One region of the Empedobacter sp. EJD.6dd genome, then DNA from elsewhere that is predicted to be linked to it. Evidence: riboswitches for the same ligand, from Rfam matches in the RefSeq annotation. Region 1 holds a riboswitch; each other region holds the start of a gene.
What was found. Region 1 has a riboswitch for S-adenosylmethionine ahead of AC2I98_RS09240 (TonB-dependent receptor plug domain-containing protein). Riboswitches for the same ligand answer to the same signal wherever they lie in the genome.
Positions count from the first base shown of each region.

Region 2: linked by a shared signal. The riboswitch ahead of AC2I98_RS02250 (homocysteine S-methyltransferase family protein) and the one ahead of AC2I98_RS09240 (TonB-dependent receptor plug domain-containing protein) in region 1 are both predicted to bind S-adenosylmethionine.
Region 3: linked by a shared signal. The riboswitch ahead of AC2I98_RS04650 (hypothetical protein) and the one ahead of AC2I98_RS09240 (TonB-dependent receptor plug domain-containing protein) in region 1 are both predicted to bind S-adenosylmethionine.

Region 1 is NZ_CM170667.1:1,955,003-1,963,211, forward strand. Features, by position in the region: gene AC2I98_RS09235 (APC family permease) at 1-424, opposite strand, end outside; gene AC2I98_RS09240 (TonB-dependent receptor plug domain-containing protein) at 493-2,880, opposite strand; SAM riboswitch class I at 2,935-3,039, opposite strand; gene AC2I98_RS09245 (aminotransferase class IV) at 3,099-3,698, opposite strand; gene AC2I98_RS09250 (aminodeoxychorismate synthase component I) at 3,682-4,641, opposite strand; gene AC2I98_RS09255 (hypothetical protein) at 4,657-5,418, opposite strand; gene AC2I98_RS09260 (nitroreductase family protein) at 5,491-6,063, shown strand; gene AC2I98_RS09265 (alpha/beta hydrolase) at 6,185-7,009, shown strand; gene AC2I98_RS09270 (SRPBCC family protein) at 7,055-7,582, opposite strand; gene AC2I98_RS09275 (Kelch repeat-containing protein) at 7,655-8,209, shown strand, end outside.
Region 2 is NZ_CM170667.1:490,800-499,008, forward strand. Features, by position in the region: gene metH (methionine synthase) at 1-253, opposite strand, end outside; gene AC2I98_RS02250 (homocysteine S-methyltransferase family protein) at 241-1,239, opposite strand; SAM riboswitch class I at 1,283-1,381, opposite strand; SAM riboswitch class I at 1,826-1,924, shown strand; gene AC2I98_RS02255 (homoserine dehydrogenase) at 2,051-3,232, shown strand; gene AC2I98_RS02260 (thioredoxin fold domain-containing protein) at 3,279-3,716, opposite strand; gene AC2I98_RS02265 (TonB-dependent receptor plug domain-containing protein) at 3,713-5,773, opposite strand; gene AC2I98_RS02270 (metal-dependent transcriptional regulator) at 5,877-6,533, shown strand; gene AC2I98_RS02275 (hypothetical protein) at 6,533-6,703, shown strand; gene AC2I98_RS02280 (LIC_10190 family membrane protein) at 6,707-8,197, shown strand.
Region 3 is NZ_CM170667.1:992,692-1,000,900, reverse strand. Features, by position in the region: gene AC2I98_RS04670 (hypothetical protein) at 1-378, opposite strand, end outside; gene AC2I98_RS04665 (DoxX family protein) at 503-916, shown strand; gene def (peptide deformylase) at 913-1,611, shown strand; gene AC2I98_RS04655 (alpha/beta fold hydrolase) at 1,689-2,474, shown strand; gene AC2I98_RS04650 (hypothetical protein) at 2,717-2,962, opposite strand; SAM-I-IV-variant riboswitch at 3,005-3,104, opposite strand; gene AC2I98_RS04645 (ABC-F family ATP-binding cassette domain-containing protein) at 3,173-5,062, opposite strand; gene AC2I98_RS04640 (ABC transporter permease) at 5,097-6,278, opposite strand; gene AC2I98_RS04635 (HlyD family secretion protein) at 6,285-7,277, opposite strand; gene AC2I98_RS04630 (TolC family protein) at 7,283-8,209, opposite strand, start outside.

The sequences.
Region 1 (8,209 bases):
TCAAATTTAAACTAAAGGATTGAAAAACTGCAACAATCAATATCATTGCTATTGCAAATTCTTTTCCTAAATCTAACCCAAAAATATTGAGGTATTTTCCCATCGCCAAAGCGGCTAATGATATTGGAGCTGAAAAACCTACGAACAAAGAAATCCAACTTGATAAATAACCAAAAAGTGGATGAAATGTACGGGATAAATAAATATAATCTCCTCCTGATTGTTTGAATTTTGAAGCTAATTCCGAATAAATAAAAGCACCTATTAAAGCTAAAACTCCTCCTATCGACCACAATAATAATATGGAAGTTGTGTTTTTTAGATCCGAAATTTGATAACCTAAACTGGTAAATACACCAGTTCCAATCATATTCGAAATAACTAATGCTGCTGCGGTTTTCCAACCAATTTTTGAATGTGCCATACACAAAAAAGTGCCAATTGAATGCTTAATTTACATTAAAATTGACACTTTGAATATTTTATTATTGTTTAAAATTTAAAACTTGCACGAGCAAAATAATACGCTCCTGTCATTCCCATTTGTACCGGTGCATGTGGGAAAACTCCATAATAAGAATTCTCATACACTTGTTTATCTGGAAAAACATCAAAAAGATTATTTGCACCTATTGTAAAGTTGAAGTTCTTCGTAATATCATATCCAATTGAAGCATCTGTTACTACTTTTCCTGTATGTTCTTGTACACTTCCCCAAGGATAACCATCTTTTATCACTTTTCCGAAATACGTATTACGCACCATGAAATTGAAACCAGAAATTGTATAATTTAATCCTAATGTCGCTTTTGTTTTTGGACTTAAAGACTCGATAATATTGACCTGATCTGGACCAAAAAATTCTTCTGTTGGAATTGTTAAAGCACTTGGAAAATGATAACCTACAATCTTTGTTTCGTTAATATTTCCTGATAAACTTGCGTTTAACTTTCCTTTACCTAAACGCGCATCATACGAAATAACTAAGTCTATTCCTCGTGTTTCGGTATCTATTGCATTCGTAAAAATACGTGCTGTTGCAACATTATATTTTTCTAAAGCAGGATCTGTGATATCAGAAGTTAATACAATTCGATCATCAACTCTGATAAAATATCCATCTAATGTGATAAATAATTTTGAAGTTGGACGAAACGTTAAACCTAAACTTGCATTAATCGATTTTTCTTCTTTTAATTTATCTAAACCGATTTCTCTCGAAAGTTCTGACTCATTTCGGATAATTCCTTTTGTTACCAAAACCTGATCACCATTATCATTCAAGAATAAATCTGTATATGAATTACTAAAATATTTTTGTTGTAAAGATGGCGCTCTAAATCCTGTTGAAATCGCTCCACGAACCGAATATCCTTTTGCATATTCATATCGCATTGCTAATTTTCCGTTGATAGTACTTCCAAAATCAGAGTAATTCTCGAAACGTCCAGCTAAATCAGCAGTAAAGTCTCCAAATTTCAATTCTCCATCAACATAAGCTGCAACTGAATGGCGGTCACCTTTAACTGCATTTAATGGTGAAAAACCAACAAAAGATTCAGATCCAGAACCTGAATAAGACGCCTCATCTCCCGCTTCGATTTTATATTGTTCGTAACGATATTCTCCTCCAAAAGCTAAACTAATGTTTTGATTGATTCGTTTCGAAAAATCTAAATTGACTGTATTTTGCAAAAATTGATGTTTCCCTGCGTAAAAATCGGTTGGAGAATTTAATCCTAATGATTGATTAATTGAATTTTCTAAATCATATTTAAATGAGTTCAACCCAAATGTATTACTCAAATCTATTTTCCAACCATCGTACGAATAACGTAATCCTGTTACATTAGAATAATCATTTACATTAGATTTTAACGTTGCTTGAAATCCATTTGGATAAATTTTTAATGCATCATCTGACAATTCACTTGGTAATCTTCTAAAACCAAATCCATTTCCTTGGCGCAATGAAACTCCTCCAAAAGAATAAAAATCTAATCGATCATTAATCGCCGTTTCTGCGTTGATAAAAAATTGTTGATTTTTGATAGCTGCATCACCAATTTGAAATCTGAAATCTTTTCTTGACAATCCCAATTCAGCAATTTTTGCATCATCAGCTGCTCTTGCAGCGTCTGGATCATCTGCAAAATCGTAGGCAAAGTTATCTCCAAAAATATCTAAATTATGATCTTTCGAACGATTCGTTTTCTTGCGCTCGCTGATAACAGCCGAAAAAACAAGCGAACCTGATTTACCTAATTTCGTTCCGTAACTTCCATTAAAATTATATGTTTCACCATCGTTGCGAGAAGTTTGACCGTATGTTAACGATGCGTCTCCACCTGGTTTAGACTTTAATACAATATTTACTACCCCTGCAATCGCATCAGAACCATATTGCGCAGCTGCACCATCTCGTAAAACTTCAATTTTATCAATAGCGGAAATTGGAATTGCACCTAAATCTGTTCCAACAGAACCATTTCCTACTGTATTTTGATAGTTTACCAACGAAGTTGTGTGACGACGTTTTCCATTCACCAAAACCAATACTTGATCTGGCCCCATTCCTCGCAAAGTAACAGGATCTATATGTTCTGTTCCATCGGCAGAAGACTGTCTAACAGAATTGAATGACGGAATAACCACATTCAAAATATCATTGATACTCAACTGAGGTGAAGATGTTTTTAATTTTTCAACATCAATAATATCAACAGGTACAGATGAATTAACAACGGTTCTTTCAGAAGCACGACCTCCGATTAATATAACCTCGTTAAGATTCGTTTCTTCTTTTTCTACCTCTTGAGCGAAAAGTGTTGATGCGCAAACAAATGCGAATGAAGCAAGTAAAAATTTGTTTCTTTTCATTTTTAATTTTTCATAAAACTTTCAAGAAACCAACAGATAAAAGTGAGATACTTTTACTCATCTTTCCCTTTAACTAGGTTGGATTTAGCACCTTAGATTATAAGTCATCTGGTTGCTAAGGTTTCATAGGGCCAATCCCTCCACCTTTCTTGATAAGTTTTGCAAATGTAATGCTAAAAAATGAATACGCAAACAATACTCTATAAAATTGATAGAGTTTATTTTAGTAACAACGAAATATCTAACTCTTGACTTTCCTCTAAATTCATCATTGCGTTAATTCGTTTGAATGATTTAAAATAGCTTAAATCTGAGACTTTTATATTTTTCTGAATAATTTCCTCTGATTGTAACAAGGCTTCGCGCATTGTTCCTTTTAATAAACAAGAACGTGGTGTTAACCATTGTGAACCATCAAAAAAAACGATATTCGAATAAATACAATCGGTAATATAATTTGACTTTACCAACACCAAATCATCTGTTTTAGATTCTTTCAAATACTCATCAAAAAACCAACGATCTAAATATTTGTAGGTATAATTAATTTTATTATCAATTTCAAAAAGCTGAATAGTTTCGATTGGCTTGATTTGATAAGGTTGAAATTCTATTGATTGAATTTCGCGATCATACTCAATTCTAATCTTGTATTTTTCGTCCGTTAAATCTTCGGGAAAATGAATAATTTCGTCTAATAATATTGGATTATTTTCTGAGAAATTATCATTTCTTGTGTAATCAAATCTTGTTTGATGAAATTCTAAATTTCGAAGTTGTTTATTCTCACAACAAATCGACTCAATAAATTGGAACATAAACTTTCTGAATTAATTCTTCATATTCTGCTTTCGCCTTACTTTTTGCAGTGATTCCTCCTCCACTCTTAAAATATAGCTCTTCTTCGTTTTTTTCAATAAAACGAATCATAACCGCACTGTCTAAATTTTCACCATCAAAAACACCAAAAACACCTGTATAGAAATTTCGATTATACTTTTCGGCTTCTAAAATAATTTCGATTGTTTTCTTTTTGGGCGCTCCACAAATAGAACCCGCAGGTAAAAGCTGATCGAAAATAGTTCCTAAATTTTGATAATAATCGTCTTTCAGATCACCTTTTATTTCAGAACTTACTTGCAACAATGTTTTATCATTCGTTTTGACCTCGTCAATATATCTGTAATTCGTTACCTCAACATTTTCTGAAACAAGACTCAAATCATTTCGTATTAAATCGACGATTGTAGCATGCTCAGCAGCTTCTTTTTCATCATCCAAAATCAATTGTTTAGCATTCGGAATTGAAGTGTCAATTGTACCTTTCATTGGATTAGAAAAGATTTTTTGATCTTCAATTTTCACGAAACGTTCGGGAGAAAAACACACAAAATCTTCTTTATATTTCAGCTTATATTTTGCTTCAGAAAATTTATAAACCTCATCTAATGATAAATCAGTTTCTATTTTTGTTGGCAACGTTAAATTCGTTAAGTATGAATTTCCAATTAAAAGATTATGGTGAACATATTCAAATTTTAGAAAATATTCGTCAAAGGAAATCGGGAATTTATTGAATTTAAAATCTTTCTGAAAAGATTCTTTTTTTGGCGAATCTATTTCAAATTTTATCTCATCAGGTAATTCATTTAACGGAATTACTTCTCCATTTTCTTTCAAAAAATCGATCATAAAAAAAAAGGGAACTTTTGCAGCTCCCAATTCATTCATTTTCGTAAAAATCGAATGCTTTGCTAACATTCGATAAAATTAATATTATTCTTGATTTGTACCAAGAAGATCAATTTCTGTTTTTTGATCATCTGTTAAAATCATATCTTTTAGCATAAAATAGACCATCATATAACCCAATGGATATGTAACAATCGCACCAATATAGCAAGCAATTGCACCAATTGAAGCTACTAGGCTAACAACTATCGCCATTAAAACCATCCACCAAAAATTCTTTTTTACAATTGCATAAGACGTTTTCAACGCTTCTATAGCACCCATATTTCCGTAATGAATAAGATAAGGAGCTAAATAAATACACGCTTGTAAGAAAAGTAAAAATATCGTTGCGACAAACATATATAACATTCCGAAGAGCGACGAACCAATCATTAATGCTGGATTAGCATTCTCTGGATCGCTCACTAAAACTGGTAAAATAGAGAAAATAAAATAAGGTAACATTACTAACAATGCTACACCAATAATGATAATGGTTAATAGAAAATAATTTCCAATATTCTTAAATCCTGTAAAAAAATCTCCTAATTCTAACGACATTTTATTTTCGGCACGTTCTGCACCAATCACAAATCCCATAATAAGTGGATACATCACAAAGAATAATCCAATAAAAGTAAAAGAAGCTAATGTAATAATAACTGCTGAGACCAAAGAGTAAATTACAAATGGTTGCCAATTTTTCTGAAAAAGTTCTAATGATTTATTAAAGTATTTTCCTATATCAAATTGGAATTTATTGTTTTTGTAATATTCAATTTTGTTGTAGTCTAATGTTTTCATCTTAACGTTGGTTTGATTAAATTTAATGTAAATTTGCTTGATTAGTAGAATAAAATTAAGAATTGTTACAACATGAATGCAAACGATTTATTATCAATCATAAAAAATAGACGCTCTATATTTCCTCCACAATACACACAAGATGAAATTACGCGTGAAGAATTAACTCAGATTTTTGAGGCTGCTAATTGGGCGCCATCACATAAAAAAACAGAACCTTGGCGTTTTATTGTTTTAGAAGGTCCTTCGAAAGATCGTTTTCGCGAGTATGTGAAACGTGTTTATGTACAAGGAACTCCTACAGATCAGTTGAGTGACAGAAAAATAAATGCATTAATTGAAAAGTGCGATAAATCGAATAAAATCGTTTTAATCAACTTTGTAAACACAGAAAAAAATCCTGAATGGGAAGAATTAGCTGCTACTTCTATGGCTGTTCAAAATATGTGGTTAATGGCAAGTACACTTAATATTGGTGCTTATTGGTCTTCTCCTGCAAATGTAATTGCGAATGTAGATGAATTTACGACAATGGAAGAAGGTGAGAAATGTGTTGGTGTTTTTTACATGGGAAAATTTGATGGAGAAACTCCAGAAGCTGTACGTCAACCAATAGAAGATAAAATAAAGTTTTTAGATTATTAAGAATTTTCTGAATTAAAAAATAAAAAGACTGCTAAAATTTAGCAGTCTTTTTACTGAATAACAATTAATTAATCATAGTTTTTGTATATTTGATTTCACACGTTTTAAAAAATAATCAACTATGAAATCTATTTATAAAATATTTTTTCTGAGTCTTTCATTTCTTTTCGTTTTGAGTTGTAAAACTACTCAACAAAAAGAATACACCGATCCAATTCCAAAACATGATACATTTACGATTCAATCTAAAGAATTAAAAGAAACTCGTACCATTAATGTTTGGACACCTGAGAATTATTCAACTTCCAAAGATTCGCTAATCGTGATCTATATGCCAGATGGTGGAACAAAAGAAGATTTTCCACATATTGCAAATACATTGAATGAATTAATGAACTCAAAAAAAATTCCACCAATGATTCTTGTTGGAATTGAAAATATACAACGTCGCAAAGATTTATCTCCACCAACAGAAAATGAAGAAGATAAAAAAGTAGCACCAATTGTTGGAGGTTCTTCAGAATTTAGACGTTTTATCAATGATGAATTATTTCCTGAAGTTAATAAACGCTATCGCACAACAGATAAAAGAGGAATTATTGGAGAATCATTAGCTGGTTTATTTATTATGGAAACTTTCTTGAAACAACCTAACATGTTTGATTATTACATTGTCATTGATCCTTCTTTATGGTGGAACGATCACAAAATGCTATTGAACGCGAAAAATGATTTAAAAAACTTTCCTACAACAGAAAAAAGATTATGGTTTGCTGGTTCAGGCGCAAGTGATATTTTGCCTTATACAGATGATTTGAAGAATATTTTAACACAAGTAAATCTTCCAAATTTAAAATGGAATTATTCTCCTGAACCAAAAGAAGAGCATTCTACTATTTATAGAGCAACTAAAGAAAAAGCATTAATTTGGACTTTTAACAATTAAAGAAAAATCTCCGAAACGAATTCGTTTCGGAGATTTTTTTATGAGTTACTTTTCACTTAATTCTTTCAACTTTGCTAAACCTGCGCCATACGATTTTTCCATTTGCGAATCCATCATTAGTTTCATCAAATTCATTGGATAATCTAATTCACAATCCATACTCCAAGTGACTTTGGTTGCGTTTCCTTCTTTTGTTAACACAATATCAGAAGTTGCGTCACTTTCGAATGGTTTTTTGAACATCATTTTTGTCGCCACTTTTTTATTCGGGTCTAAAGCTGTTATAACATGACAACCTTCACCAACATCTTCGTTTCCTTCCCAACAATATTCGTCACCAACTTGTCCTTGATTTCCTGAATATGTTAATTTCAGATTTGGATCTAATTTCATCCAAGGATTCCATTCATTAAATTTCTTTGATGAACTAGCTTGTTCGTAAACCTTTTCTATTGGCGCATTAATTACAATAGAAGTTTCGAAATGGTATTGTTTACCCAAAGCAAACATTAAAATTGTAAGCAAGACAAGTAAGCCTACAATAAACAAAAGGATTTTTTTAAGAATTTTCATATCATGTGTTTTGAATAATTATTTGAATACTAATATATTATTTTTTATATTCATTAAAAACATGTCTTTAATATGAACTGCATAAAAACATTATATTTAAGTCTCTTCTTCTTTCTCTTTTTAGGTAGTATAAATTGTCTTGCTCAAGAAAAAATTGAACTTGATGAAGTAAAGATTAATGCAAATAAAAAATTAAATACCTCAATTAAATACGAAAGATTAAAAAACATGCCCGAATCTGGAGTTTACTCTTTTGGAATTACCATAGAAAACGACAAACTATATGTAATGAGTGGAGATGTATCTAATATTGGGATGAGAACAGAATACAAAGGATTTAGTAATAAAATTTACATCTATGATTTAGAAAGAGATTTTTGGAAAACATCAAAAACAAAATCTTCAACCATTGCAAATAATTCTATCATTAGTCACAACGATTTGCTTTATAGTTTTGGAGGAAGAAGATTTGGTAATAATAGAACCAGAGAACTTTTAAATAACAAAATAGATGTTTATGATATAAAAAATGATACGATGATAATTGATGATGTTATGGCTCATCAAGCTGTTAATTTCACCACAGTAAAAGTTGATGACAAAATATTGTTCTTTGGTGGCTCTACA
Region 2 (8,209 bases), 1.5 Mb from region 1:
ATCGTAAATATTTTACCATAGAAGCAACGCCGTCAAGCATTCCTTCGTCCATGTTGATGTCGATAATTTGTGCACCACCATCTACTTGATCGCGGGCAACTTGCAAAGCTTCCTCAAATTTTTCTTCTTTGATTAATCGCAAGAATTTTTTAGAACCTGTAACATTTGTACGTTCACCAACGTTTACAAAGTTTGAATTTTCGCGTACAATTAATGGTTCTAATCCAGAAAGTTGAATTTTTACGCCTGACATGCTACATTAATTTTTCGTGGTTCATATTCTTTTGCTAAATCTGCCATCAATTTTATGTGATCTGGTGTTGTTCCGCAACAACCTCCTAAGATGTTAACTAATTTTTTATCTAAGAAAGGACGAATAAAATCGCGCATCATTTCTGGTGTTTCATCGTAACCACCAAAAGCATTTGGTAAACCAGCATTCGGATAGGCACTAACATAAAATGGCGCTTTTTCTGCCATTACTTCTAAATATGGAATCAAATCTGTTGCACCTAAAGCACAATTTAATCCTACTGAAACTAAATCGATATGCTCTAAAGAAATCAAGAAAGCTTCGGTAGTTTGACCTGAAAGTGTACGTCCAGATTTATCTGTAATTGTACCAGAAGCCATCAAAGGAACATTAATTCCTGTATCTATAATAGCATCTTGAATTCCAAAAAATGCTGCTTTTGCATTCAATGTGTCAAATATAGTTTCGACCAATAGAATATCTGCTCCAGCTTCTAACATTGTTTTCGCTTGACGATAATATACATTTGCTAATGTGTCAAAATCGACGTCACGATAACTTGGGTCATTAACTTGAGGAGAAATGGAAGCTGTCTTATTTGTTGGTCCTAATGAACCTACAACAAAACGAGGTTTTTCTGGTGTTGAAAATTCTTCACAAGCTTCTTTCGCTAAGCGAACAGCTTCTATATTTAATTCATCAACTAAATCAACCATATCATAATCAATCATCGAAATAATATTCGCATTGAATGTATTGGTTTCAATCAAATCTGCACCTGCAGCTAAATATTCGCGATGTATATCTTTTATGATTTGTGGTTGTGTTAAAACCAATAAGTCATTATTTCCTTTTAAAGAAGTGTGAAAATCTTTGAATCGTTCTCCGCGATAATCTTCCTCCTGTAAATTGTGCTTTTGAATCATTGTCCCCATTGCACCATCTAAAATCACAATACGCTCTTTTAGTATATCGTTTAATGTCATTTTCTATATTTTAAAAACCTTATGGGAAGAATTGTGAGGTAATTCCTTATCTTTCTCAATTAGAGTAGGATGTAGCACCCAACTTTACTTTGGGTTGCCAAGATATCTACGGGCCTAATCCCTCCATCTTTCTTCATAAGGTATCTGCAAAATTATTTAAAGTATTGAGAATAAAAAAATCAACAATGAAAAAAAAGAAGATTGAATTTGCTTAATAGAAATAATTTTTGTTTGAAATTATTTAAATTCCAAAATAGGTCTTTTTTGAATATTTGTTATGAAAATAATTCTTTAAATATAGATTTTTTTAGAAAAAATATTTTAATCAGTACTTTAAATTATCTGTTTTTAGAATTTTATTAATGAAAATGACTTTTAATGAAAAAAAGTTAAGATTTGTTTTTTCTTTTAAATCGATTTTATAGAAAAATATTTTCACATATCATATTTCATAGAAATAAATTCTAAAAACAAATATGAAAATTCATTGTTTTAGAAAATAGTAAAGAGTTGAAATAAAATTTATTTGGAAATATAGAATTCTTTCCCATAAATTTGCTGTCAGAAATAGTTCATTAAATATTACATTTTATCAAGAAAAGTGGAGGGAAATGGCCCAAAGAAACTTTAGCAACCTGATTAAATAATCAAGGTGCTAATTCCATCCTGTAAGGGAAGATAAATAAAGACGAAAAACCAATCATTCAATAATATTCTTTATTAAAATGGTTCAATTGTTTTTATTTACAATTGAACCATTTTTTTTTCTTCACTTTTTTCTGATAAAATCAATAAACAAAGAAATACATAAATGAAAAAAATAAATATCGGATTATTCGGATTTGGCGTTGTAGGAGAGGGGATTTATAAAGTTTTAGAAGAAAAACCACAATTAAATGCCGCTATTAAGAAAATTGTTATAAAAGATGCTACAAAACAAAGAAATGCACCAGCAAAATTATTTTCAACAAATGCTGATGATATTTTAAATGATGACGAAATAAATGTAGTCGTAGAATTAATTTCTGATTCAGATGCTGCACATGATATTATCAAAAAAGCATTTAACAAAGGAAAACATGTAGTAAGTGCTAATAAAAAATTGATTGCCGAGCATCACAAAGAATTACTTGATTTACAGGATAAAAATAATGTTTCGTTCTTATACGAGGCGTCTGTTTGTGGCTCTGTTCCGATTATAAGAAATTTAGAAGAATATTTTGATAATGATTTATTGAATTATGTTTCTGGTATTGTAAATGGTACGACAAATTACATTTTGACAAAAATGGCAAATGAAAATGAATCGTATCAAGATGCATTGAAAGCTGCGCAAGAAAGTGGTTTTGCAGAAGCTGATCCTACTGCTGATGTTGAAGGATTTGATGCAACAAGTAAATTAGCGATCATTACGTTGCATGCTTTTGGTAAAAAGATTGAAGTAGGGAATGTTATCCGAAAAGGAATTACATCTTTACAGGTAGAAGATTTTAAATACGCGAAAGAAAAAAACTATACGATAAAATTGATTGCTAATTCAAAAATCAATCATCAAACTGGAGAAATAACATCTACAATTTTACCAACTTTTGTTGATTTGAAAAAAACAATTGCGCTTGTAAACAATGAATATAATGGTGTTTTGATTGGAAGTTCGCTTTCCGATGAACAATTTTTATATGGAAAAGGAGCAGGACGTTTTCCTACATCTTCGGCTGTTTTGAGTGATATTTCAGCTTTGAAATATGATTATAAATATTCGATTCGTAAATATGAAAATCAAGAAGAAGGAGTTTTTAATCAAACAGGGAAAAAACGAATTTATATTGGATTTGAAAATCAAAACGATGATGTTTCTGAATTTTTTGATGAAATAGAAGAACGTTATCAAAGTAAAAATTACAATCATATTGTTGGTGTGATTGATATAGAAAAGCTCAAACAAAAAGAGATTATTGAAAACTCAACACTTTCGATTATAGCTTTTGAGTAAAATTTGTGATTATAAAGCCTCAAGAATTTTTTTTTTGAGGCTTTATTTATTTTATATCATCAAAATAAGTTTTCAATAAAATATGGATATTTTTAGCTTTTATTAAACCAGAATAAGTCATTTTTATTTCTAAATCTTTTGAGATTAATACCCAAAAAGGATAACTAATTTGTTCATTTTTATCAATAAATTCTTCTAAAAATGAATGAATTTTTCCGTTCGATTTATATTCTTTCTTTAGAAAAATAATAGGCTCTTTTGCTTCTGCATTTAATTCAATAAAATAAATTTTATTATTTAAAATCTGAAGTAATTCAACATCTTTTTCTATTTGTTTCTTTTGTATCATACAGTAACTACACCAATTTGTAGAAAAAAAGAGTAGAATTGGTTTAGGGTTCTCATCAAAAATTGTATTAAATTTTTCTAATACAATTTGAGCATGAAGATTTGATGTAATTAATAGTAAAATTAAATATTTCATGACTTTAAATTAAACCGAATACCTATAAAACCTCGAGTTCCTTGCATAGGTGTATAACTATAATCATTTGGCTCAAAAATTACATCATTTCTCCCTTTTGGTGGTGTAACACCATTTCCAGGTTCTCCAAACGGATCCCACCAACGCGCGATGACATCGCCTTTTGGTAAAACATTAAAAATATTTTTGATTCCACCATAGATTTCAATATTGTTTTTAAATGATTTACTTAATTGAATATTTGCAATAAAAGTTGGTTTAGAATATTCTGGACGATAGTCATTTTCAACGTGAGGTAACCTCATTTTATCATTATAATTAGTTGTGAAATCAAGCACAAACTTATTTCTGAATGTATAAGTTGCTAAGAAATTTCCAGACCATTTTGGAGCATGATATTGCACTTCTTTTACATTCTCCTCTTTTTTATAAACATCTATATAGGTAGTGCCAATTAGAATTTTTAAAGGAAAATCAAAAGTAGCATCAATGTTTAAAGAAATTCCTTTTGAAATAGCATGACCATTTAAATTATCATAAATAATTTTAGTTTCATCAGTATCTGTATCGGCAATAATTTTATTTGTAAAATAGGAGTAGAAAGTAGTTAAATCAAAATTAAAAGCTCCGAAACTAGTAGGTATTTTATAAACATAATTGATATTTACATTAAAAGATTTTTCGGGTTTTAATTCGTTTTCGAATACAACTTGTCTTGCTCCAGTTAATGCTCTGTGATCTTCTGTAAATACATTTACTACACGATATCCTGTTCCTAAACTTGCTCTAAAAATATGATATGTAGAAGGTGAAAATTTGTACGCAATTCTTGGTGAATGAATACTTTTATGTGTTTGATCGTAATCAAATCGATAACCGATTAAAAGTTTATTTGCGGAATTCAATGTCCATTCGTCTTGTATAAAAATTCCAGGAATCGGTGTGTTCATTGGATTGTTCTTGATAAGATTATTATCCACATCATATTCACCAGTACCTCGTGTATTGTCATCGTAATAGGTGTATTTAAAAGATGAACCTAATAAAATACTATGTTTACCAATTATTTTATCCCAATATGTTTGAGCAAAAAATACTTGTTGTTTTCCTTGATATGATTCGGGTCCATAAAATGAATTTTGTTGATGAAAATTATAAGAAAATTGTGTCATAATTTTTTCTTTTAGCGGTAATTGATACATTCCAATTGCTTCAAATCGATTTGTCATAATACTTTCTCCGTACATTTTGTCACTTCCTCTATGCAGTTTTCGTTCCCAATCCATTTCACCTCCCCAGCGATCTTCGTATAAATAACGAAGAGCTACAGAAGCAGTTCTACTCTCTTTTCGTTCAAAATCAAATTTATTAAAAAGTGAAATTCGGTCTTGAAGTGTAACATCGGTAAAACCATCGTTGTTAGTGTCTTTTTTATTTCCATATTTGAAATAATTAAAACCAAATAAAGCATTTGTTTTTTCGTTTAATTTGTATTTGTAACCACCATCTATATTGGTTTCTAACCATGATGTAGTGAAAAAATCTATTGATAATTTAGGTGCTGATTTAGGAGATTTTGTAATCACATTGATTATTCCACCCATTGCTTCTGTTCCATAAAGAGAAGATGCTGGACCTTTTACAACCTCGATTCGATCTACTAAAGAATTTGGAATTCCGCTCAATCCATAAACAGTTGATAAAGATGAAACAATGGGCATTCCGTCAATCAAAATCATAGTATAAGGACCTTCCATTCCGTTTATATGTATATCTCCAGTGTTGCAAACATTACAATTTAGTTGAGGTTGAACGCCATTTATTAATTGTACAGCATCGAAAAGTGAAGGTGAAGGATTTTTTTGAAAGAATTTTGCCGAATAAATTTCTATAGGAACTGGACTTTCAGATTTTCTGACGGCTTTCATTGTTCCTGTGACAACTATTTCATCTAAATTTTCGGTTGAATCCTTTCTGATTATACTGTCGTTTTTAATAAATTGAGCAGAAGAAAAGATAGATAATAGAGTGAGAGTTGTGCTTAAGATTATTTTCATAAGGATTAAATATTATTCAAATTAAAAAGTTAGACAAATCTAACAAAAATATTATTAAAAGTGAATTTAAAATATTTGTTTAATTTTCAACTATATTTGTTCTATGAATTCATTAGTCGAAGAGAATTACCTTAAAGCCTTATTTCATTTGTCAGGAAACGGCAATGGAGAAGTGAATGTGAAAGATTTGAGTAAGCATTTGGAAATAAAAATGCCTACTGTAAATAGTATGATGAAAAAATTAGCCGAAAAAGAATTGGTTATTTATGAATCATATAAACCACTTAGGTTGTCTGATAAAGGAATTTTGAAAGCTTCTTTAATTGTGAGAAAACATCGATTAACAGAGATGTTTTTGGTAGATAAAATGGGATTTGGATGGGAAGAAGTTCATGAAATAGCAGAGCAAATAGAGCATATTCAGAGTTCTTCTTTTTTTGATAAAATGGATGAATTATTAAATTATCCCAAATTAGATCCGCATGGTTCTCCTATTCCCGATAAAAATGGTAATGTTGAACAAATTAATTATAAAAAATTAGCTGAATTTAAACAAGGAGATTTAGTTGAGATTTGTGCTGTAACAGGTTCTTCAGATGAATTTCTTAAGTATTTAAATTCAAAGAATATTCAATTAAATGATAATATTAAAGTGCTTTCTGTAGAAGATTTTGATGGAACAATGACTGTTGAATTTCTTGATACAAAAGAAATTGAAACATTTAGTAATCATGTAACATCAAGATTGTTAGGTAAATAATGATTGTTCAATTAGTATTATCAACGTTATTAATCTTATTTTTTTTAGGATTTGGTTTTATTTTTCAACGATTATTTCCGAAAATAAATTCTTCAATTGCTTTCGTAATCTTAAACGGAATGATTGGAGTAGGGTTGATGAGTTTTTTGATTGCTTTTTTTCTACCTTAAAATTTGATTTATGAAATTACCTTGATTTCAATTTCAATTTTGTCGCTGATCTATCATCGTAGCGAATTAAAAAAATCACTTATAAAATTAAGGAATATTTCTACTTATTTTTATTTATTTCTCGTTTGTGGTTTATTAGTTTCTTCAACTTATCCATATATTTTAGATCATTTTGGCTATTATATTCCAACTATAAAATGGTTAGATTTTGCGGGTTTTGTAAAAGGACTTTCTAATTTTGAATGGGTTTTGGCTCAAAATAGTTTTTGGCACATTTTACAAGCTTCAGTCAACGAAAGTTTGGATATTTATTACCGACTGAATTTATGCTTATTCATTGTTTTTAATTTATATATTTTTGAATTTAAATATTATAAATTTCTTTTTTTTAATGTTTTATTCTTATTTTTCTTAAATACACCTTCACCAGACCTTCCAGTTTTTGTATTCTCAATCCTTTTGATTAATGAGTATTTACAAGAAAAAAATAAAGCTTCAGATTATCTATTTTATGCAACAATTCTATTTGTGATAAAACCAATTAGTATTGTTCTTCTTTTGTTTTTTGGAATAGAATATCTTGTTAAAAAAGAGTGCAAACATTTATTAAATGACAAAAATATTTATTTGATACTATTTGTAGCATTGTTATTTTGTAGTAAAGGAATAATAGTTTCTGCAAACCCATTATTTCCTATAAGTTTTACAGCTATAGAGAATCTTTCGTGGTCTTCACCTGAAAAAATGTATGAAATTTCAAATTTGAATGGAAAATTTATACCGCTTAAAGATTCTTTTACATTTGAAGAGGTTTCGAAAATGAATAGCGCAGAATATTTTAAAGCGATTTTATTTCAAAATTCAACAAGAACATACATTATTCTATTTATTTTTGGTTTAACATTTCTAACAACAATTATAAGTTTTTTTACGAAAAATTACTTTTTACTATTATTGGTTATTTGCTGTTGTATAAAACTAATAATAATGTTACTTATTTCTCCTCAATTCAGATTTTTACTAGATGTTTTAATCATAGATGGGCTTATATTTTTAATGTTATTTAATTTTAAAATTATTAATAAATATTCAAGAACTATTAGTTGTATTTGTGTATTGTTTTTTACAATTCTTTTAACGTTTCCTATGATGAATTTCAAATATTTTAGTAATATAAAATCATTTAGTTATTTGAAAAATATTACAATTAATGAGCTAATTTTTCCAGGTGATTATGGAGAACTTAAAGTAAAAAGTAAGAGCTTGGGTAATTTAATTTATAATTATCCAATAAATTATCCATTAATCTATTCTGCTCAGCCTCCATCTATTAGTAATTCAAGTTTGAATAGTTATTTATTACACAATGGTTATCCTCAACAAATAGATGCTAAAAATGTTAAAAAAGGATTTTATTTTGTTGAAATGAGTGAGAAAGAAAGAAAAAAGATATTTGATTTTTTAATTTCAGAACAAAAAAAACAAGCTAAATAGCTTGTTTTTTTA
Region 3 (8,209 bases), 960 kb from region 1:
ATTTTCACTTTTAGTTACGATATAACCTTCTGAATTATATTCATAATCGAAATTAAAGATTAAACTCTCATCATTACTCTTCAATTCACGAGAAATTAATTTGTTTGATTCGTTATAATTAAATGATTCTGAAAAAGTTTTATTTCCAGCTTCATCAAAATATTCTCTTTTTATCGGATTTCCATCTTTATTATAAGTTGATTTAGTATAATATTCTAAATCATAACCTTCAATTTGCATCACTCGAATACGCGCTTTTTGCATCGATTCTTCTATATAATTTGGGTGTCCAAGAATATCATTTTGATCTAATTCTGATTTTTGTGCAAATGCTAAACCAGAAATAAATAAGGTAATTAAAGCAATGTTTTTTAACATATGTTGTGTTTTTTAATTCGTTTATTGAAATATTAATCAAAATTAATTGAAAAATATTGATTTCTTAACTTATTTAAATGTCAACGTAAAAACAAGAACTTATATTTGACAAAATTTTAAAAAAATGAGCACAAAATTTAAACTATTAGGAAGTCAACCTGCATTTGTAGATCTGTCATTGTTATTAATTCGTTTAGCTGCTGGTGGATTCATGTTTACACATGGTTTTGGGAAATTGCAAAAATTAGTGAATGGAAATTTCGAATTTGGAGATCCAATTGGAGTTGGTCCAGAAATTTCATTAGGGTTAACAGTTTTTGCTGAGATTTTGTGTGCATTTTTAGTTTTAGTTGGAATTTTTACTCGTTTAGCAACTATTCCTTTAATTATTACCATGTTTGTAGCCGTTTTTATTGTACATGCTGGAGATGATTTTGGTAAAAAAGAATTAGGATTATTCTATTTAATTAATTATTTCGTTCTATTTTTATCAGGTGCAGGAAAATATTCTCTGGATCGATTAATCTTAAAAAAATGATAAAAAGAATAACATTCGGAGTATTGATTTGTTCAACCGCATTGTTTGCTCAATCTAAAAATATGAATAACAAAACCTATAAACCTTTATCTAAAGCTGAAATAAGTTTAGTAAAAGAAAAAAAATCGTACGACACATTTCGTGTTTTATTGACTACTTCGGAGGCTGACCTTAAAATTTTGAAAGCACAATCTATTGATATAGATCCAAAAGATCCTAATATAAAATTATTGGCAGATCGTATGTATGCGACCGTACAAGATGAAGCAAGTAAAGGAGTTGGGATTGCTGCTCCGCAAATTGGTATCAATAGAAATGCTGTTTGGGTACAGCGTTTTGATAAAGAAGGTGAGCCTTTTGAGTTTATCATAAATCCTAGAATTTCGTGGTATTCAGACATTGTTCGTCACGGAAGAGAAGGTTGCTTGTCTATTCCAGATATTTTTGGAAAAGTGTATAGAAGTTTAGTTCTTCGATTAGAGTATTATGATTTAAATGGAAATTTTCATGATGAAACTGTTGAAGGATTTACAGCTGTTATTTTTCAGCATGAATATGATCATTTGATCGGAACATTATTTACAGATCGAATAAAAGAACAAGAAAAATTAAATTATGTGAAAGCAGAAGTTATGAATGATGTTTTTTATTTAAAGAAAACATCAATTGACTTTGACGATGATGATGAAGATTAAATATATCTTAAAATTATCAAAAGTATTATGCTTGGCATAGTTTTTAGTCTATTTTTGTACATCTAATTATCTATAAATTGTTAGCACATACAACATACATTCATCCAACAAGTACAGAATGGGTAACTTTTGTTCATGGAGCCGGTGGAAGTTCTACAATTTGGTTCAAACAAATTCGTGAATTTCGTAAACATTTTAATATTCTTTTATTGGATTTAAGAGGGCATGGACGATCTAAAAATAATTTGAAATCACTTTTCGAAAAACGTTATACATTCAAATCTGTTGCAAAAGATGTGATTGAAGTTTTAGATCATTTAAAAATCAAGCAAACTCATTTTGTTGGTATGTCTTTGGGTACTATTGTTATTCGACAATTAGCAGAAGATTATTCAGATAGATTTAGATCTATGGTAATGGGTGGTGCAATTATGAAAATCAATTTTCAATGTCAATTTTTGATAAATGTTGGAAATACGTTTAAGCATATGTTGCCCTATCTTATTCTATACAGAATATTTGCTTTTGCCATAATGCCAAGAAATACACATAAAGAATCGAGAATATTATTCATTAATGAAGCAAAAAAATTGTATCAAAAAGAATTTTTGAAATGGTTCAAACTAACTGCAGATGTCAATCCATTATTAAAATGGTTTAGAAAAGTTGAGTTAAATATTCCAACACTTTATGTAATGGGAGCAGAAGACCATATGTTTTTGCCTTCTATACAAGAATTAATAAAGAATCATAAAAATAATTCGGAATTAATTGTGATAGATGATTGCGGACATGTTGTCAATGTTGATCAACCACAAGTTTTTAATGATAAAGTAATAGCTTATATCAATACAATAAATTAACAAAAAGCTTCAGATGTTCTGAAGCTTTTTTGTTGTACAGAGTTTATTCATAAAAATCTAGAGTTTTTATTCAACAAAGAATTATTCTCTACATTGTGATTTAACTTATACAATATTCTATTATTTTACTACTTTATGGATCTGTAACTAATTATATTTACGTTAAAATCCTTATACAAATTAGGGCGTCTTCTTGAAAAATGTAGTTCTGGTGTATTCTTTTGGATTAGTCATTTAGAAATTTATTCTAAATATTCTAATTTATTTTTATTTAACCTTACATGGTGTTGTAACGAAAAGGTATTTCCTCTTATTAAAATTGTGCAATCAAAATTTCGTGATTGCAATTCGCAGAACAATGTTTTTACGTAACATCTTCTTGCAGAATTCCACGAGCTGTTACCAACTGTTTGATTAAAGCGTTCGATTAATTCATTGTCCGTTAATTCACGGAATAATACGACAAATTCATTTTTTAGATTTTCCATTGTTTCAATTTTTAATGATAAAAACAACAGGATAGAGTGGAGAATAACCTTTTATTTTGGCGTTTGCCCTCATTCTATACCACCGTAGCGCGGTTTTGGCTCGGTTGGTGTTCTGATTTTTCAGAAACTCCTGATGATTGATAGAGTAAATATAGAAATAATTTTTTAAAACAAAAAAAGGAACTCAAAAAAAGTTCCTTTTCAATATTTTTATTCGCTTAATTCTAACCAACGAAATTCTTTTTCTTCTAATTCGTCTACAATTTTTTGTAGTTCATCTCCAATAGTTGCGATTTTGTCATAACCTAAATTTGGGTCGGAAAGTAAATTTGTTAATTCTTCTTTTTTAGCTTCAAGAATTGGTAAAGATTGATTTATTTCGTCTAATTCTCGTTGCTCTTTGAACGATAATTTTCTTGGTTTTGCTTCCTTTATTTTTTCTTTAGATTCTACTTTTTCTTGAACTACAATTTCCTTTTCAATCTTTTTATCGTCAGCTTCTGGTTTATTTTTATCCTCGATATGATATTCTGTGTACGTTCCCATATAACGAGAAACTTTACCTTCTCCCTCAAATATCATCAATTCATCTACCACTTTATCCATAAAATAACGATCGTGAGAAACAACTAATAAACAACCTTGATATTCTTCTAAGAAACTTTCTAAAACTGTTAAAGTAGGCAAGTCCAAATCGTTTGTAGGCTCATCAAGAATCAAAAAGTTTGGATTTTTATATAAAATGGCTAATAATTGAAGTCGTTTTTTCTCACCACCACTTAATTTAGAAATAAAAGTATGTTGCTGTTCTGGTGTAAACAAAAACATTTCTAAGAACTGCTCTGCACGCATTTCTTTTCCACTTGCAAGAGGAAAAAAATCTGCTATATCTTTTACAAATTCTATAACACGTTCATCTTCTTTAAACTCGATTCCATCTTGTTTAAAATGTCCAATATTTAATGTATCTCCACGTTCAATAACTCCACTATCAGCAGGTTCAATTCCTTCAAGCATTTTTAAGAAAGTTGTTTTACCTACGCCATTTTTTCCTACTAAACCAATCTTTCCTCCGCGTGCAAAAATGTAAGAGAAATCGTCTAAAATTTTCTTTTGTCCAAATGCTTTCGATACATGCTCCATCTCGATAATTTTCTGACCCAAACGTGTCATCACCATCTCTAATTTCACTTGTTGATCTACAATTTTATGCTTAGCAACTTTTTCTGTATCATAAAATGCATCGATACGAGATTTAGATTTTGTTGTACGTGCCTGTGGTTGACGACGCATCCATTCTATTTCTTTACGGTAAAGATTTTTTGCTTTATCAATTGTTGCATTTTGATTTTCGATTCGTAACGCTTTATTCGTAATATACGTTTCGTAATTTCCTGAATGCACATACAATGTTTTGTCCTCCATTTCTAAAATTTTGGTACAAATTGCATCTAAGAAATAACGATCGTGCGTTACTAGAATCAAGGTTTTATTTTCTTTATTTAAGAAATATTCAAGCCATTCTACCATTTCGATATCCAAATGATTGGTAGGCTCATCTAAAATTAGAAGAACATATCCAGTTTCGAAACTCAAATCGATTAAAAACTTCGCTAATGAAATACGCTTACGTTGACCACCAGAAAGTTTTCCAATTTTTTGATCTAAGAAATCAATCTTTAGTTTCGATAAAATTTCTTTGATTGTAGGCTCAACTTTCCAAGCATCCAAAACGTCCATTTGCCCCATTAACTCAACTAATTCAGGGTTTGTCGGATCATTCTCAATCATATTGTCGTATTGACGAACAACATCTAGAACTTCGTTCGAATGATTGAAAATATATTCTTCACCCTTTAAATTTTCGTCAAAATCATCACTTTGATCTAACATTAGGATTTTAACACCTTTATTTGGACGAACAACACCTGAGTCGGCAGTTTCTAATCCTGCTAAAATTTTAAGTAAAGTAGATTTTCCACTTCCATTTTTTGCTACGAAAGCGATTTGATCACCTTCATTTACATGAAAATTGACATCTTCAAATAAAGTTCGGATTCCGTATGATTTGGTTAGATTTTCAACTGTAAGAAAATTCATGGCTTATTATCTGTTTTGTAAGTTAAAAAAGAAATTAAATCTTTTCTGTTTCGATTTGCTTGATCGATTGTTTAGCTTTTCTTATTTTAACGATTAAAAGAGCCAAAGATAAGACAAAGCAAATACTTCCTATTACAATTAGATTATTTAAATGTGGTTGAATTAGTGCTGGATCACCTTTTTCGATAAAAAGAATTCGAAATATTTTCAGATAATGTGTTAATGGAATACAATCTGCAATCACTTGAATCCATTTTGGCATTTGACTTAATGGCCAAGTGAAACCACTTAATATAAAACTTGGTGTTGCAACAACCATTAAAACTTCTGTAGCTTTTAGTTGACTTGGTAGTATAATACTAACCAAAAATCCTAAAAAACAAACAGCTAAAATAAATGCAAGTGAAGAAGTGAAAAATGGCCAAAATTCTGTTTCTAATTTCATGTTGTAAAACATGCCAAACCAATAATAAAGTAGAAAAATAAAAATTGACATGAATAAGTAAGGAAATGTTTTGACAAATAAAATAGTAAATGGATTAGAAGATTTTGAAACCAATTCATTAAAAGTTTTATTCTCAAATTCTGAAGCAAATGAAAGCGCTAAACCTAATAATAAAACTTGTTGTAAAACAGTTAATAAAACACCTGGAAGCATAAAATAAAGATAATTTCCACTTCTGATATTTTGTCGAATCATTGTTGATTTGAACGGTTCGTAACTTTGTGTAGCAACATATTCAGGAACACCTTGCTTGCGAGCAGTTTCGATTGAAATTCCAGCTTTCATTGTTGTTAAAACAGTAGTAACTGCAATAGCTGCGGTATTAGATGTTAACGTATTTGATCCGTCCACAAAATAGGCTATTTCGGGTAATTTCTTTTGTTGTAAATCTGCTTGAAAATTTCGAGGAATTATAATTACAACTTCAGCTCCGATTGCTAAAGCTTTATTCTTAGAATCAAATGTTGAAGGTAAAATTTCAGCAACTTTCACTGATTCATTTTCATCTAACATCTGAATAATTTTCTGACTTGTTGTAGTATGATCTTCGTCTACAACAATTATTGGCAAATCGGTTACATTCCCTTTTTTATATACATTTCCGATCAAAATACCATACATAATAGGTGCTCCCAAGAATAAAATGGGTAAAACTGGATTCTTGAAAAAGAGTTTAAATTCTCGTATGATTAAATGAAAAATAGTTTTCATCACAATTTATTTAGCGTTAAGATCCAAAATTATATTGGCTTTTGTAAGTAGTTGAGAAGCTTGTTTAGAATTAACAGGAACAATTTTTACTTCGTATTGTGATTGTTGTTGATCAATATCTGGATAAGCTGTTGAGATATTAGCATAAGAATTGAGTGCTTTTATCGAAACAATTTTTCCCTTCAATGTCATATTATTTTTATAAGGAACTTTTAGTATTACTTCTTGATTCTTTTGCAATTGACCGATTTTATTTTCTGGAATTGTAAATCGAAAAAAAGTAGATTCTTCTAGAATTCCGTTTGCAATAGAATATCCAGCCAAAGCTAATTCACCAACTTTGAGATTGATTGTTTCTACTGTCATATTCTGAGGCGCCTTGATGTATCTTTCAGCTTCAGCAACATCTACTTCTTGTAACGCACCTAAAGCACGCTCTTTTTGCCCCAACGCCATTTCTTGCTGTTCTATGCGTGCCCCATTTTCGGCGTCAGCAAGTTCAGCTGTTGCAGCCAAATACTGATTTTTAGCGCCTTGATATTTTGCATAAACTTCATCATAACTTTGTTGCGGAACAAGACTATCTCGTAACATGTTTTTTAAACGTCGATTAGATTTTTCTGCAAAATCTAATTGTTCTTTTAAACCTGAAACTTTAGCGCGCAATTGTTTCAATTGATTTTCTGTAGCCCCTTTTTTAGCCATTTTATATTGTGCTTCTGCTGAATTTACAGCACCTTCTGCTTGACTTTTCTTTGCATCAACTTCAGGTAATTGTAAAACAAAAAGTGTTTCACCTTTTTTTACTTCATCACCTTCGTGAACCAAAATCTGATCTATTTTTCCAGGTATTTTGGTAACAACACTAATTTGATCACGCTCAATTTTTCCTTGAAAAATAGTTTGTTCGTCTTTTTTATTTTCTTTTTCAGATGACTTACAATTGGTGTAAAGTAATATTCCGGTTAGAGCAAAAATATAGTATAGTGTATTTTTCATGGTTTTTAATTTGTTAATTGATTAAACAATTCTCCAGAAGTTTGGAGTAATTCGTAAGTTTTGGAACGTTGATCTAAGATTTGTGAATAATAACCTAAATTAACTTTGTAAAAATCATTTTCTGCAGCTAAACGTTCGGTTACATCAATCAATCCTTCCTGAAAACGTTTAGAAGCAATTTCTAAATTATTTGTTGCAATGATATTTTGTTGAAGATTTACTTTCAGTTTTTCAGAAGATGTTTCGTAATCAATTTTGTTTTTACTTAATAATAAATTGAGTTTTTCTTGAGAATCTTTCAATTTATTTTCATTAATCATGATATCAGTTTTAGCTTGCGCTAATTTATTTTTATGTTGACCACCATCTAATAATTCCCATTTTGCACCAACTCCAATTAGAATATTAGGGAATAAAGAAAATTGATTCATTTTTAAGTTCACATCACCTAATAAATCAACATCTTTAAGTTTGAATCTACTTGCAAAAATCGAAGTATAATTGGTATTTGCAAAAGCAAAAACTTGGGGTAAATGTGAACCTTTTTCTTTTTGATATAAAAATTCGTATGCTTTTACCGAATGTTCGAGCGCTTTTAATTCTTTTTTATTTTCTAAGCTATAGCTTGACGAAAGAATATCAATTGGAACAAGTTCATATTGTATTTGCTGTAAATCTTCAGTAGACATATGTGTAAGCGTCTCCAATTTTTTGAAGAGTAACTGTCGATTTCCATTTAGCTCAACTTTTCTGGCTTCTAATTCTAGCATCGCTAATTTTATTTTTTCACGATCATAAGGAATTGCTAAACCATTTTGAATTGCATTTTGAACTTTTAAATGTTCTTTATCTAAACGTTTTGCTGAGTTTGTAATTAATTCTTCAACTTTACCTAATAACATTAATTGATCATAGGTTTGAAGAATATCTTT